Linked DNA regions of Euzebya rosea. The protein of the gene in region 2 interacts with the protein of the main gene of each other region in a pairwise test. Links are inferred from orthologs where the notes say so. Each region holds a gene or a part of one and is shown on either strand. Other genes may lie near its edges.

Region 1 (6,629 bases), on a different replicon or contig from region 2:
GTGACGGCGATCCTGAAGGAGCGCCAGATCACCGGGATCATGACCGCGACGACGCCGACCCTGCTTGGTGGCGACTCCATCACGGTGTCCCACATCTCCACCCTGACTGACTCCATCATCCTGCTGCGGTACGTGGAGGTGTACGGCGAGATCAAGCGCGGCCTCACGGTGCTGAAGATGCGTGGATCGGCCCACGACAAGGAGATCCGCGAGGTCGTCATCGACGGCAAGGGCATGAACATCGGGATGCCGTTCCGCTTCGTCGAGGGCATCCTCGGCGGCACCCCGGTCCGCGTGGGCCAGGACGAGGACCGCCTCCGAGGGTTGTTCTCCGAGTAGATTTTCGGGTCGCGGGTCGCGGGTCGCGGGTCGCGGGTCGCGGGTCGCGGGTCGCGGGTCGCGGGTCGCGGGTCGCGGGTCGCGGGTCGCGGGTCGCGGGTCGCGGTCGACGGGGGGCCCTGCGGCAGCGGGACCTTCGGCCCCTGACCGGCGGGCCCGAACCGTGCACGATCGACACCTGCCGACATGGAGGTGATCGCCCGTGCGTCGCACACTCGCCACGAGCCACGAGATCTTCGGAGAACCCAAACGTTTCCGGGACGCGCTGATGACGAGGACCGCCGAGCTTCTCCAGCAGGCCGCGGGTGACGACGTCACCCAGCCCGACGGCGACGGCAGCGTGCTGATGACGCTGCGCAGCAACCGGGGCGGGGTCGACGTCCACAAGCGTGTCCGCGTGCACATCGACCAGGGCGTGGAGGGCGAGGACGTCCTCCGCATCCCGGTGCGCTGGCGGGCTGATCCAGCCCCCCACCTGTTCCCCACCTTCGACGGCGTCATCGAGCTGCTGACCCTCGGCAACGGGCGCTGCGAGCTGTCCCTCGTGGGGTACTACGAGCCACCGCTGGGCCCGATCGGGGACGCGGTGGACACCTACCTCAGCGATACCGCCCGGGCGTCGGCCATCCGCCTGGTGCGGCACCTGGCACGCGAGCTCGTCGAGGACGTCTACGACCTCGACCGGCCGCTCCAGTCCGACCCCAGCCGCGCTGCGCTGACCGTCCGCGACGTCATGAGCCCCGAGCTCGTCGTCGTGTCCGAGGGCGAATCGCTGCGTGATGCCGCCGGCGTCCTGCTCGCCGCGGGACACGGTGGGGTGCCGGTCGTCGACGCCCGCAACCAGGTGATCGGCGTGCTGTCGGAACGCGACCTGCTGGATCGCGTCGCCGACGAACGCCTGGGGCTCGGCCCGGCCGCCCACCGTGCGTGGAAGCGGTGGTCGGCGCGCAACGCCGGCGAGGCCTGCAGCAAGCCTGCGGTCACGACGGAGGCCGACACCAGCGTGCGGCAGGCCGCCACGCTCATGGCCACCCGCGACGTGGCCCGGCTGGTCGTCATGGACGGCGCGAGGGTCGTCGGCATCGTCACCCGATCCGACATGTTGCGGGTGCTGGTTCGCGACGACGAGGAGATCAGCGCCGCGGTCACGGCCGTCCTGGCCGACCGCGGCGAGGACGGCGTGCGCCACACCGTCGAGGACGGGCGGGTGCACCTGAGCGGCACCGTGAAGCTGCGCAGCCGCGTCACGCCGGTGTGCCGTGAGGTGGAACGGTGCGATGGCGTGCTGCTTGTGGACGGCTCCCAGCTCGGCTGGGCCACCGATGACGTCACGCCCTGACACCAGGCGCTGACGTCAACCGCCTCGACGTGCCGGCACCCACGGGTGCCGGCACGGGACTCACCTGACGGCCTCTGCCCCGAGGAGCATCTTCAGCTCGGCGAACAGGCCGGGGCTGCGGGTCACCGCCAGGGTCTCCGGCACCGCCAGCTGGGTGACACGAGGGCCGCCGTTGGCGACCGTCAGCGTCACGGGGACTGCCCCGGCGTGTTCGACGAGGACCCCCTTGAGGCGGCCGATCAGCTCTGGCGCGCACTGGCGTGGGTCGAGCCGCAGCTGGATGGGCGCACCGGTGGCCTCCGACAGGTCGGGCCGTGACACCCGGTCGGCGATGACCTGCATGGTGTCGCGGCCGTCGTCGAGCCGGCCCTGCACCACGAGGATCTCGTCCTCGACCAGCAGGTCGGCGTAGGTCTGGTAGCACGACGGGAAGAACATGACCTCGATGCCGCCGGCCAGGTCCTCGACGGTGCCGACGACGTAGGTCTCGCCCTTCTTGGTGAACTTCTTGGTGACCGACGTCAGCAGGCCGGCGATCGTCGCCTCGCTGCCGCCTTTGGCCTCCTGCAGCGACGGGATCGGGGCGGACGCCAGCTCGAACAGGGCACGTTCGAGCCCGAACAGCGGATGGTCGGAGACGTACAGGCCGAGCATCTCGCGTTCGGCGTTGAGCTTCTCCTTGCGGTCGTACTCCATCTCGGGGATGTCGACGGTCACGCTGTCGCCGGCGTCGTCGGACCCGCCGCCGAGCCCGCCGAAGAGGTCGTACTGCCCCTCCTCCTCCTTGCGCTTGATCGTGAGCGCGTTGTCGATGATCGGCTCGACGACCATCTGCAGGCCCTTGCGGGTGTGGCCGAGCGACTCGAACCCGCCCGCCTTGACCAACGACTCGATGGTGCGCTTGTTGAGCACGCCGATCGGCACCTTGTCGACGAAGTCGTGGAAGTCGGTGAACAGCCCCTTGCTGGTCCGTGCCCTGATGATCTCCGACACGACGGCCTCACCGACGTTGCGGACCGCCGACATCCCGAAGCGGATCTGCCGGGGACGGGTCCTGTTGCCGTCCTCGTCGACTCCGATGACCGGCGAGAAGTTGATCATCGAGTCGTTGATGTCGGGGACGAGGACCTCCACGCCCATGGTCCGGCAGCTGTGCAGCGCGGTGGGCAGCTTGTCCTTGTTGTTCTTCACGCTGGTCAGCAGCGCAGCCATGTACTCCACCGGGTAGTGGGCCTTCAGCCACGCGGTCTGGTACGTCACCATGCCGTAGGCAGCCGAGTGGGACTTGTTGAACGCGTAGGAGGCGAAGCCCTCGATCTGCGCCCACAGGTCGATGCCGAGCTTCTTGTCGTACCCCGAGGCGACCGTGCCGTCGACGAAGTCGCCCTTCAGGGCATCCATCTTGTCCTTCAGCTTCTTGCCGATGGCCTTCCGGATCATGTCGGCCTGGCCAAGCGTGAAGCCGGCGATCTTCTGCGCGATCTTCTGCACCTGCTCCTGGTAGATCAGCAGGCCGTAGGACTCCTCGAGGATCTCGGTGACGTCGGGGTGGATGTAGGTGACCTTCGCCAGGCCGTTCTTGCGGTTGGCGTACTCGGTGTGCAGGTTGGCGCTCATGGGCCCCGGCCGGTACAGCGCACCCAGCGCCGTGATGTCCTCGAAGCGGTCGGGCTTCATCAGCCGGCACAGCGCCTTGTAGCCCGAGGACTCCAGCTGGAAGACGCCGTCGGTGTCACCCGAGCTGATCAGGGCGTAGGTCTTCTCGTCGTCCAGCGGCAGGTGGTCGATGTCGACGGTCTCACCGGTCGTGGCCTCGATGTGCTCCAGCGCGTCGGAGATGATCGTGAGGTTGCGCAGCCCCAGGAAGTCCATCTTGAGCAGGCCGAGGTCCTCGACCTGGCGGCCGTCGTACTGGGTGACGACTTCGCCGTTGCCGTCGACCTGCAGCGTCGGGACGATGTCGGTGATCGGCTCGTCGGCGATCACCACACCGGCGGCGTGGATGGAATGCTGTCGCCGCAGGCCCTCGAGGCCCTTGGCCAGCGCGATGACCTTGCGGCCATCGGGGTCCTTGGTCGCGGCGTCCTTCAGCTCGCCGGACTGCTCCAGCGCATCGTCGAGCGGCGCCTCCTTGCCCTGGACCGCCGGCGGGAACATCTTGCAGAGCCGGTCGCCGAAGGAGTACGGCAGCCCGAGCACCCGCGTGGCGTCCTTGATGGCCTGCTTCGCCTTGATGGTCTGGAATGTCACGATCTGGGCGACGTGGTCCTGGCCGTACTTGTCGGCGGTGTAGCGGATCATCTCCACGCGCCTGCGCTCGTCGAAGTCCATGTCGATGTCGGGCATGGAGATGCGCTCGGGGTTGAGGAAGCGTTCGAACAGCAGGCCGTGGTGGATGGGGTCGAGGTCGGTGATGCCCGTGACGTAGGACACCGCGCAGCCTGCGGCCGACCCACGACCCGGACCGACACGGATGCCCACGTTGCGGGCGTGCTCGATCATGTCGGCGACGATCAGGAAGTACGCGGAGAAGCCCATCTGCTCGATGACGCCGAGCTCGTACTCCAGCCGCTGGCGGACCTCGTCGCGCAGGCCGTCGTAGGAGGTGGAGTTGTCCTCGGCCCCGTAGCGGCGGACGGCACCGACACGCACCTTCTCGCGCAGCAGGCTCTTCTCGTCGTGCCCGGGCGGGCACGGGAACTTGGGCAGGTGCATGGTGTCGAAGTCGAACTCGACGTTGCACCGCTCGGCGATCAGCAGCGTGTTCTTCCACGTCTCGGGGTGGTCGGGGAACAGCGACTGCATCTGCTCGGCCGGCTTGACGTAGAACTGGTCGTTGTGGAACTTGAAGCGGTCGGTGTCGGCCTTCAGTGACTGCGTCTGGACGCACAGCAATGCGTCGTGGGCGTCGTAGTCGGCCTGCTCGGTGTAGTGGCTGTCGTTGGTGACGACCAGCCCGATGTCGAGCTTGCCGGCCAGGTCGATCAGGTGCCCGTTGGTGGCGTGCTGCTCGGGGATGTCGTGGTCCTGCAGCTCCACGAAGTAGCGGTCGCCGAAGACCTCCCTGTACCAGCCCATGGTGTCGCGGGCGTCGTCGCGCTTGTCGGCCAGCAGCTTCTGGTTGACCTCGCCACCGAGGCAGCCGGAGAGGACGATCAGGCCCTCGCTGTGCTCCTCCAGCAGCTCGCGGTCGACGCGGGGCTTGTACCAGTACCCCTCGGTGTAGGCGCGGGAGGACAGCTTCATCAGGTTGCGGTAGCCGACCTGGTTCTCCGCGATGACCGTCAGGTGGTAGTAGCGCTTGCCCTCCAGCGTCAGCTCGGTGGTGTTGTGCCGCGGCCCGGGGGCGAGGTACAGCTCGCAGCCGATGAGCGGGTTGACCCCGTGCTTCCTGCCGGCCCGGTGGAAGTCGATGGCGCCGAACATGACGCCGTGGTCGGTCATCGCGCAGGCCGTCATGCCCATCTGGGCGACCTTCTCCATCAGCTGGTTGACCCGGCTGGCGCCGTCGAGCATCGAGTACTCGGTGTGGACGTGGAGATGTGCGAAGTCGCCCATGTGCGCAAAGACCTTCCCGCGGGTGGGTGCCCCCTCGAACGGCGCGACGAGGGTCCGCGAATTACACGGATGGAGTTCGTGGGGGAAGCGCTTCGGACGGTACCCGTCCGGGCCGGGGCGGACAAGGGCGAACCCGTCCCCCGGTCGGGGGTCAGCGGGAGGCGGTCTCCAGGGGCCGATCCGCGGGTGCGGAGACGGCCAGCGCGCGGGTCAGGTCGTGCCACAGGTCGTCGGGGTGCTCGATGCCGACCGACAGCCGCAGCAGGTCATCGCCGATGCCGTGGGCGTCCCGTGCACCGGCGTCGACGACGCGGTGGGTCAGGCCTGCCGGGTGCTGGATCAGGGTGTCGACCGACCCCAGGCTGACCGCGGGGGTGATCAGGTCGACCGCAGCGACGATGCGGGCGGCGCGCGCGTAGCCACCGCGGACGCGGAACGCGATCATCTGCCCGGGGCCGGCCATCTGCCTCGGCACGAGGTCGAGGGGGTCCTGTCCCGGCAGCGAGGGGTGGCGGACGTCGATGACGTCGGGGTGCAGTGCAAGGCGCTGGGCCAGGGTGCAGGCGCCGTCCTGGGCGGCGTTGACGCGCAGCGCCAGCGTCGGGAGGCCGCGGTGCAGCAGCCAGGCAGCCTGCGGGTCCAGCAGCGCACCGGTGAGGATTCGCACCTGGCGCAGGGGCTGGGCGAGCGACTCGCTGCAGGCCACCACTCCCCCGGTCACGTCACCGTGCCCACCGAGGGCCTTGGTGGCGGAGTGGATGGCGTAGGCGGCGCCGTGGTCGAGCGGGTTCTGCAGGATCGGCGTGGCGAAGGTGTTGTCCACGGCGACGGGGACCCCTGCGGCCTGCGCGACGACACGGGCGATGTCGACCGTCGCGAGGGTCGGGTTGGCCGGCGTCTCCAGCAGCACGAGGCCGGTGTCGGGTCGGATGGCCTCGGCGACCTCGTCGGGCCGTGCCCAGGTCACGCTGCCGCCGAGCAACCCGGTGGCCAGCAGGTGGTCGGTGCCCCCGTAGATCGGACGGACGGCGACCACATGGTCCCCGCCCCGCAGGCGCGCAGCCATGACGGTCGCGGTGATCGCGGCCATGCCGGAGGAGAAGGCGACGGCTGCCTCGGCGTGTTCGAGCCCGGCGATGGCGTCCTCCCACCGGGCGACCGTGGGGTTGTGCAGCCGCTGGTACACGGGGTTGTCGGCGATGCGGGCACCCCCGGCGAGCTGGTCGAGCGACTCGGTTCCCCCGTCGAGGCTGGTCAGGGGGTAGGTGGTGCTGCGGTCCAGCGGCGGGGTGTGCACCCCGAGGGACCGCAGCTGCTCGCGACCGGCGTGCACCGTGCGGGTGAGGACGTGCGTGGCGGCATCGGGTTCGACGTGGCTCATGTATTCCATGAT
Region 2 (5,542 bases):
CACCGGAGACCTGCTGATCGCGGCCGTCGCCAAGCGCTGGGTCGATGCGCTGCCGAGCCACACGACACTCAGCCGGTTCGGCGGTGACGAGTTCGTGGTCCTCGCTCCCTACGTCGAGGAGGGCCCCGGACCGGCCGTGGTCGCCGACGCCATGGTTGCCGCGCTCAACCAGTCGATCGTCGTGGCCGGCTACGAGCTGACCGTCACGGCCAGCATCGGCATCGCGACCGTGGTCGACAGCGGCAAGGCGGCCGAGGACGTGCTGCGCGACGCCGATGCGGCGCTGTACGAGGCGAAGACCGGCGGACGGAACCGCGTCGTCCTCTTCGACGACGAGATGGGTGATGCCGCCGTCGAACGCCTGCTGCTGGAGAGCGACCTGCGCAGCGCTCTCCGTTCGGGGCTGATCGAGGTCCACCTCCAGCCGATCATGGACCTCGCGACCAACCGGCCGTCGTCGTTCGAGGCGTTGCTGCGCTGGGAACACCCCGTTCGCGGATGGGTCCGTCCCGACCGGATCGTGCATGTCGCCGAGGAGACGGGGCTCATCGTGGAGCTCGGCAACGTGGTGCTCGAGCTGTCGTGCCAGGCGATCGCCTGGATGCGGGACCTGCTCGGCACACCGGTGAAGGTGGCCGTCAACACCTCCCCGCTGCAGCTCGCCCGGGCAGAGTTCATGAGCACGGTGGACCAGGTCCTCCGCCGCTACGACCTGCCGGCCAGCGCCCTCGTGATCGAGGTCACCGAGGGCATCCTGCTCGACCCCGCGGGACAGGGCCGCGCGACCCTCCAGGCCCTCCACCACCGCGGCATCGGCATCAGCCTGGACGACTTCGGGACCGGTTACTCCTCCTTGAGCTACCTGGGCACCTTCCCGCTGGACCAGCTCAAGCTCGACCGAACCATCACCACCGGCGCCACGGAGACACCCACCGGCCTCGCGGTGCTGCGTGGTGTGCTGCACATGACCGAGCAGCTCGGCCTGCCGGTGGTCGCCGAGGGACTGGAGACCGACGAGCAGATCGCCCAGCTGACCGAGCTCGGGGCCACACATGGCCAGGGCTGGGGGTTCGCCCCGGCCATGCCCGTGGCGGAGGCCATCAAATGGGCCCGTGGCTGGGTCACCGAGAGGGCGCAGGAGCCCGACGAGGGAGGAGCAGCGTCCTCCAGTCCGCCCGGGCTCAGCGACGATCGGCCATGAACGGGAACCGGGTCCGCACGTCAGCCACCTCGGCGGGGTCGACGTCGGCCAGGACCAGGGTGTGGGTCATCGCACCGGTCGCCAGCGCGTAGCCGAGCGGGTCGATGACCATGGAGTCGCCCGAGTACTCGATGTCGTTGCCGTCGGTCCCCACCCGGTTGCAGGCAGCAACGTAGGCCTGGTTCTCGATCGCGCGGGCGGTCAGCAGGGTCTGCCAGTGACGTCGGCGGGCGCGTGGCCAGTTGGCGACCACGACGTAGAGGTCGGTGTCGGCCGCGGTGGCCCAGAACTCGTCGGCGAACCGCAGGTCGTAGCAGACGAAGAACGTGGTTCGGACCACCTCGCCGCCGGCCGTGGTGATCGGGACGGTCAGGAAGTCGCGGCCCGGGCTGTAGTGCTCGGTCTCGCCGGCGAAGGAGAACGGGTGGATCTTCGCGTACCGGCCGATCTCGCCGTCGGGGCCGGCCACGACGAGGGTGTTGGTGGGCTTGTCGTAGCCGGGCGAGCGCATCGAGATGGAGCCGCACACGTGCAGGCCGTGGGTGCTGGCCTGGTCGGCAAGCCACTGCACCGACTCGCCGTCGTGGTCCTCGGCGATCTCCTCGGCGTTCATGGAGAACCCGGTCGGGAACATCTCGGGCAGGACGACGAGGTGGGCGCCGGCGGCGGCCGCGGCCCACATCCGGTCGGCCAGCCGGCGACGGTTGGTCTCGTGGTCCTCCCACTCGAGGTCGGACTGGATGGCAGCTACGCGCATGACGGGGTGTCTCCTGGGTCCTTGGGGGCGGTGGTGCTCAGCGGTCGTCGGGGCGGGCCATGCCCGGCAGCCCGCTCCCGAGCCGCTCGATGCCCTCGGCCAGGGCCTCGTCGGTCTTGCAGAACGCGAACCTGACCAGGCCGTGATGGGCGCTGGGGTCCTCGTGGAAGACCTGCGTCGGGATCGCGCCGACGCCGATCTCCGTCGGCATGCGTCGGCACAGGTCGAGGTCGTCCTCGAAGCCGAGCGGACGGATGTCGCACGCGACGAAGAAGGTTCCGTCGGGCACGGTCACCCCGAAGCCGATGTCGTCCAGGGCCTCGCACAGCAGGTCGCGTCGCCGTCGGTAGTCAGCGGCCATCGGCTCGAAGTAGGCGTCGTCCCAGTCGAGGGCCTCCGCGACCGCGTGCTGGAACGGGGTGCCGGAGGTGAAGGTCGTCCACTGCTTGGCGGCGCGGATGGCTTCGGTGAGCGGCGGCGGGGCGCAGGCCCAGCCGACCTTCCACCCGGTGACCGAGAAGGTCTTGGCCGCCGAGGAGATCCGGACGGTCCGGTCCTTGCCGCCCGGGACATGACACACCGACCGATGGGTCCCGTCGAAGACGAGGTGCTCGTACACCTCGTCGCTGAGGATCACGGCGCCGACCTCCTCGGCGACGCGGACGACGGCGCCCAGCTCCTCGAGCGTGAAGGTCTTGCCGAGCGGGTTCATGGGGGCGTTGATGACGATGACGCGGGTGGCGCGGCTCGTGGCCGCGCGCAGGTCGTCCTCGTCCAGCCGCCATCCCCCGTCCTCGGCGGCCCGCAGGGGAACCCCCCGAGCGACCGCCCCGGCCATCGACGTCGCCACGCGGTGGACGTCGTAGAACGGCTCCAGCAGCACCACTTCGTCGCCGACGTCGCAGAGGGCGTTGAGGGTGCAGAAGATCGCCTCGGTCGCACCGGTGGTGATCGTGACCTCGGTGTCGGGGTCGTAGTCCAGGCCGTGATGACGGGCCGCATGGCCGGCGACGGCACGGCGAAGGGACGGGATGCCGTTGCCCGGTGCGTACTGGTTGCGGCCCTCCCCGATCGCCCGCTGTGCGGCCTCGGTAAGGGCTGATGGGGCATCGAAGTCGGGGAACCCCTGTCCGAGGTTGACCGCGTCGTGGCGCAGCGAAAGGGCCGACATCTCGGTGAAGATCGTGGTGCCGAATCGCTGCAGTCGGCTCGTGAGCTGTGGCTGTCGGGGCATGTGCCCGCAGAGTCTAGGGGGACGAGGTGTGGGTGCCGAGGCCTCGGGGAAGGGTGTCCGGGACGGATCCGCGCAACTTCGAGGGGAGTCCCGGGTCCAAGGGCCGACAGGCTGGCGTTGGGCTGGCCGCGGACACCCCTCTCATCACATGACGACCATCACCACACCCACCGCTCGGATCAACGGCACCGCCATCGTCGGTGCCGCAGCGGCGCTTGCCGTCCTGTGGCTGCTCGCCGGCCCCCTCGGGAGCATCGGCGCTGCTTCCGACGTCTCCTTCGGCGGTTCCGCCGTTGCCGACGCCGCGCAGATGGACGAGGCGGAGCCCGCGGTCCCACTCGCCCACCGTCCGGCCGTGCATCCGGCCGCGATCACCGAGGGTGCGGTTGCCGTCGCCCTCGACGCGGCGGCGCAGGAACACGGGATCGACGGGTCGCTGGTGCGTGCGGTCGCCTGGGTCGAGTCGTCCTTCCGCCCCACCGTCCGGTCCGATGCCGGCGCCGTCGGGATCATGCAGCTGATGCCGGCAACCGTCGTCCACGCCGAGGAGCTGGTCGGCCACGACCTGGACCCGCTGGACGTGCAGGACAACGTCCGCGGTGGCGCGGCCTACCTGGCCCACCTGCTGGACCGGGCCGACGGTGACGTCGCCCACGCCCTGGCGGCCTACCACCAGGGCTGGACCGGCGTGATGCGCGACGGCGTCAGCGACACCTCTGCCGGCTACGTCGAGCGAGTCCTGGACCTGCACGAGCAGCTGGAGGACCACCGCGCCGCGGCGTGGGCATGACCCGTCCCACCCGGATGACGAAAGGGCGACAGCGGGGCTGACGACGATGCCCATCCCATAGGGTTGCCGACGATGAACGCCATGCAGCTCCTCCGGATCGTCCTCGTGTCGTGCCTGCTGCTCCTCCTCGCGTTGCCCGTGGTGGCAGACGGGGCAACCGAGCTGTCGGACACCCTCTACGTCGTCAAGGAGGGGGAGGCGCTCAGCAACGTCGAGGTCGCCGTGGCGTTGTCGCAGTCCACGCCGCTCGCGCCGACCCGGGTGCTGATCGGCCGGGACGACGTCTTCGTGGACTCCATGACCTCCGGGGTGCTGCAGGGCGACAGTCCCCTCCTGCTCGTCCCGCCGGCCGGGCCCGTGCCCGACCTGGTGCTCGACGAGCTGGCACGCATGGGACCGGCACGCGTGACCCTGCTCGGCGGCGAGAACGCCGTGCAACCCGCGGTGGCCGACCAGCTGTCCGCCGCCGGCTACACCGTGGACCGTCGCCAGGGTGCGTCCCGCTTCGAGACGGCGATCGCCATCGCCGAGGACGGCCCCGACACGTCCACCGCCATCCTGGCCCGGGCGTTCCCCTCACCCGATGCGGGGGACCCGACGCAGGGGTTCGCCGACTCCCTGGCCGCCGGCGGCATGGCCGCGGAGAACGGCTGGCCGATCCTGCTCACCGAGACCGACCGGCTGACCCCGGCCACCGCTGACTACATGGCCACCGCTGGGTTCGACCGGGTGCTGATCATGGGTGGCACGGCCGCGATCAGCCAGGCCACCGAGGACGCCGTTCGCACCATGGTCGGGCAGGTGGACCGCATCGCCGGTCCCACCCGTTTCGGGACCGGCGTCGAGGTCGCCAAGGAGCTCGGTGCGGAGTCCGCGGCCGACGTCGACCGCGTGACGCTCGTCGACGGGCAGGCCGCCGACGCGTGGGCGGGTGGCTTCGCCGCCGCGGCCCACTCCGCCCACTTCGACGCGCCGATCGTCCTCGCGACCGGTGAGGCCCTGCCGCCCGAGACCGAGGCCTTCCTCTCCGGCGGCTCCGGTGGCTCGGCGTTCGCCCAGGACGGCACCGCCATCCGGCTGACGTGCGTCATCGACAGCGACATCTGCGAGGAGGGACGTGTCGAGCTCGGCCTGCCGCCGCGCGTCCCGGTCACGTTCACCCCGCCGACCGGGTCCACCGTCTCGCCGGGTTCGGCCGTCGTGGTCGACGTCGGCACCGCCTCGGCGACCGTCTCCGGCGGATCCTGCCCGATCGAGACCCCCTTCCCGCTTCCCGACGACGGCAGCGTGGAGCTGACCAGCCAGCCGGACGGGCCGACGTGCGACATCGTCGTCACGATCGACCGGGGCGACGGGCTGGTCCAGACCGAACGGGCGACCTACACCTTCGGCGCCCCGACCTCGACGCTGACGTTGTTGTCCGCCGGCCCCGACGGGACTGCCGTCAGCGGCAGCCACCCCGACGTGGCCGCTGACGGCAGCGCCGTGGTCTTCGTCTCCCAGGGGGACCCGTCTGGCCAGGTCGGCGCCGGTACCCCGCACGTGTGGGTCAGGGGACAG

What was found.
Region 1: the proteins of CUC05_RS20340 (region 2) and dnaE interact in binary tests that used the Escherichia coli proteins (3 or more experiments, as listed by UniProt). The link is inferred for Euzebya rosea from one-to-one orthologs.

What each region holds. Positions count from the first base shown.
Region 1 is NZ_PGDQ01000019.1:5,878-12,506, reverse strand. What follows is about bases 1,539-5,588. They hold dnaE (DNA polymerase III subunit alpha), read right to left. Parts: upstream 5,237-5,588; coding sequence 1,739-5,236; downstream 1,539-1,738. Other genes in these bases: CUC05_RS20930 (trans-sulfuration enzyme family protein), read right to left, coding at 5,388-5,588; CUC05_RS20940 (CBS domain-containing protein), read left to right, coding at 1,539-1,678. In the rest of the region: circadian clock protein KaiC, read left to right, coding at 1-339; more of CUC05_RS20940, read left to right, coding at 542-1,538; more of CUC05_RS20930, read right to left, coding at 5,589-6,617. UniProt on the Escherichia coli protein: DNA polymerase III is a complex, multichain enzyme responsible for most of the replicative synthesis in bacteria. This DNA polymerase also exhibits 3' to 5' exonuclease activity. The alpha chain is the DNA polymerase catalytic subunit.
Region 2 is NZ_PGDQ01000017.1:109,806-115,347, reverse strand. The notes cover bases 1,095-4,057. They hold CUC05_RS20340 (aminotransferase class I/II-fold pyridoxal phosphate-dependent enzyme), read right to left. Parts: upstream 3,193-4,057; coding sequence 1,996-3,192; downstream 1,095-1,995. Other genes in these bases: CUC05_RS20330 (cell wall-binding repeat-containing protein), read left to right, coding at 4,055-4,057; CUC05_RS20335 (lytic transglycosylase domain-containing protein), read left to right, coding at 3,341-3,982; CUC05_RS20345 (nitrilase-related carbon-nitrogen hydrolase), read right to left, coding at 1,182-1,958; CUC05_RS20350 (putative bifunctional diguanylate cyclase/phosphodiesterase), read left to right, coding at 1,095-1,201. In the rest of the region: more of CUC05_RS20350, read left to right, coding at 1-1,094; more of CUC05_RS20330, read left to right, coding at 4,058-5,542. UniProt on the Escherichia coli protein: Shows aminotransferase activity with methionine and histidine as substrates, and to a lesser extent also with phenylalanine.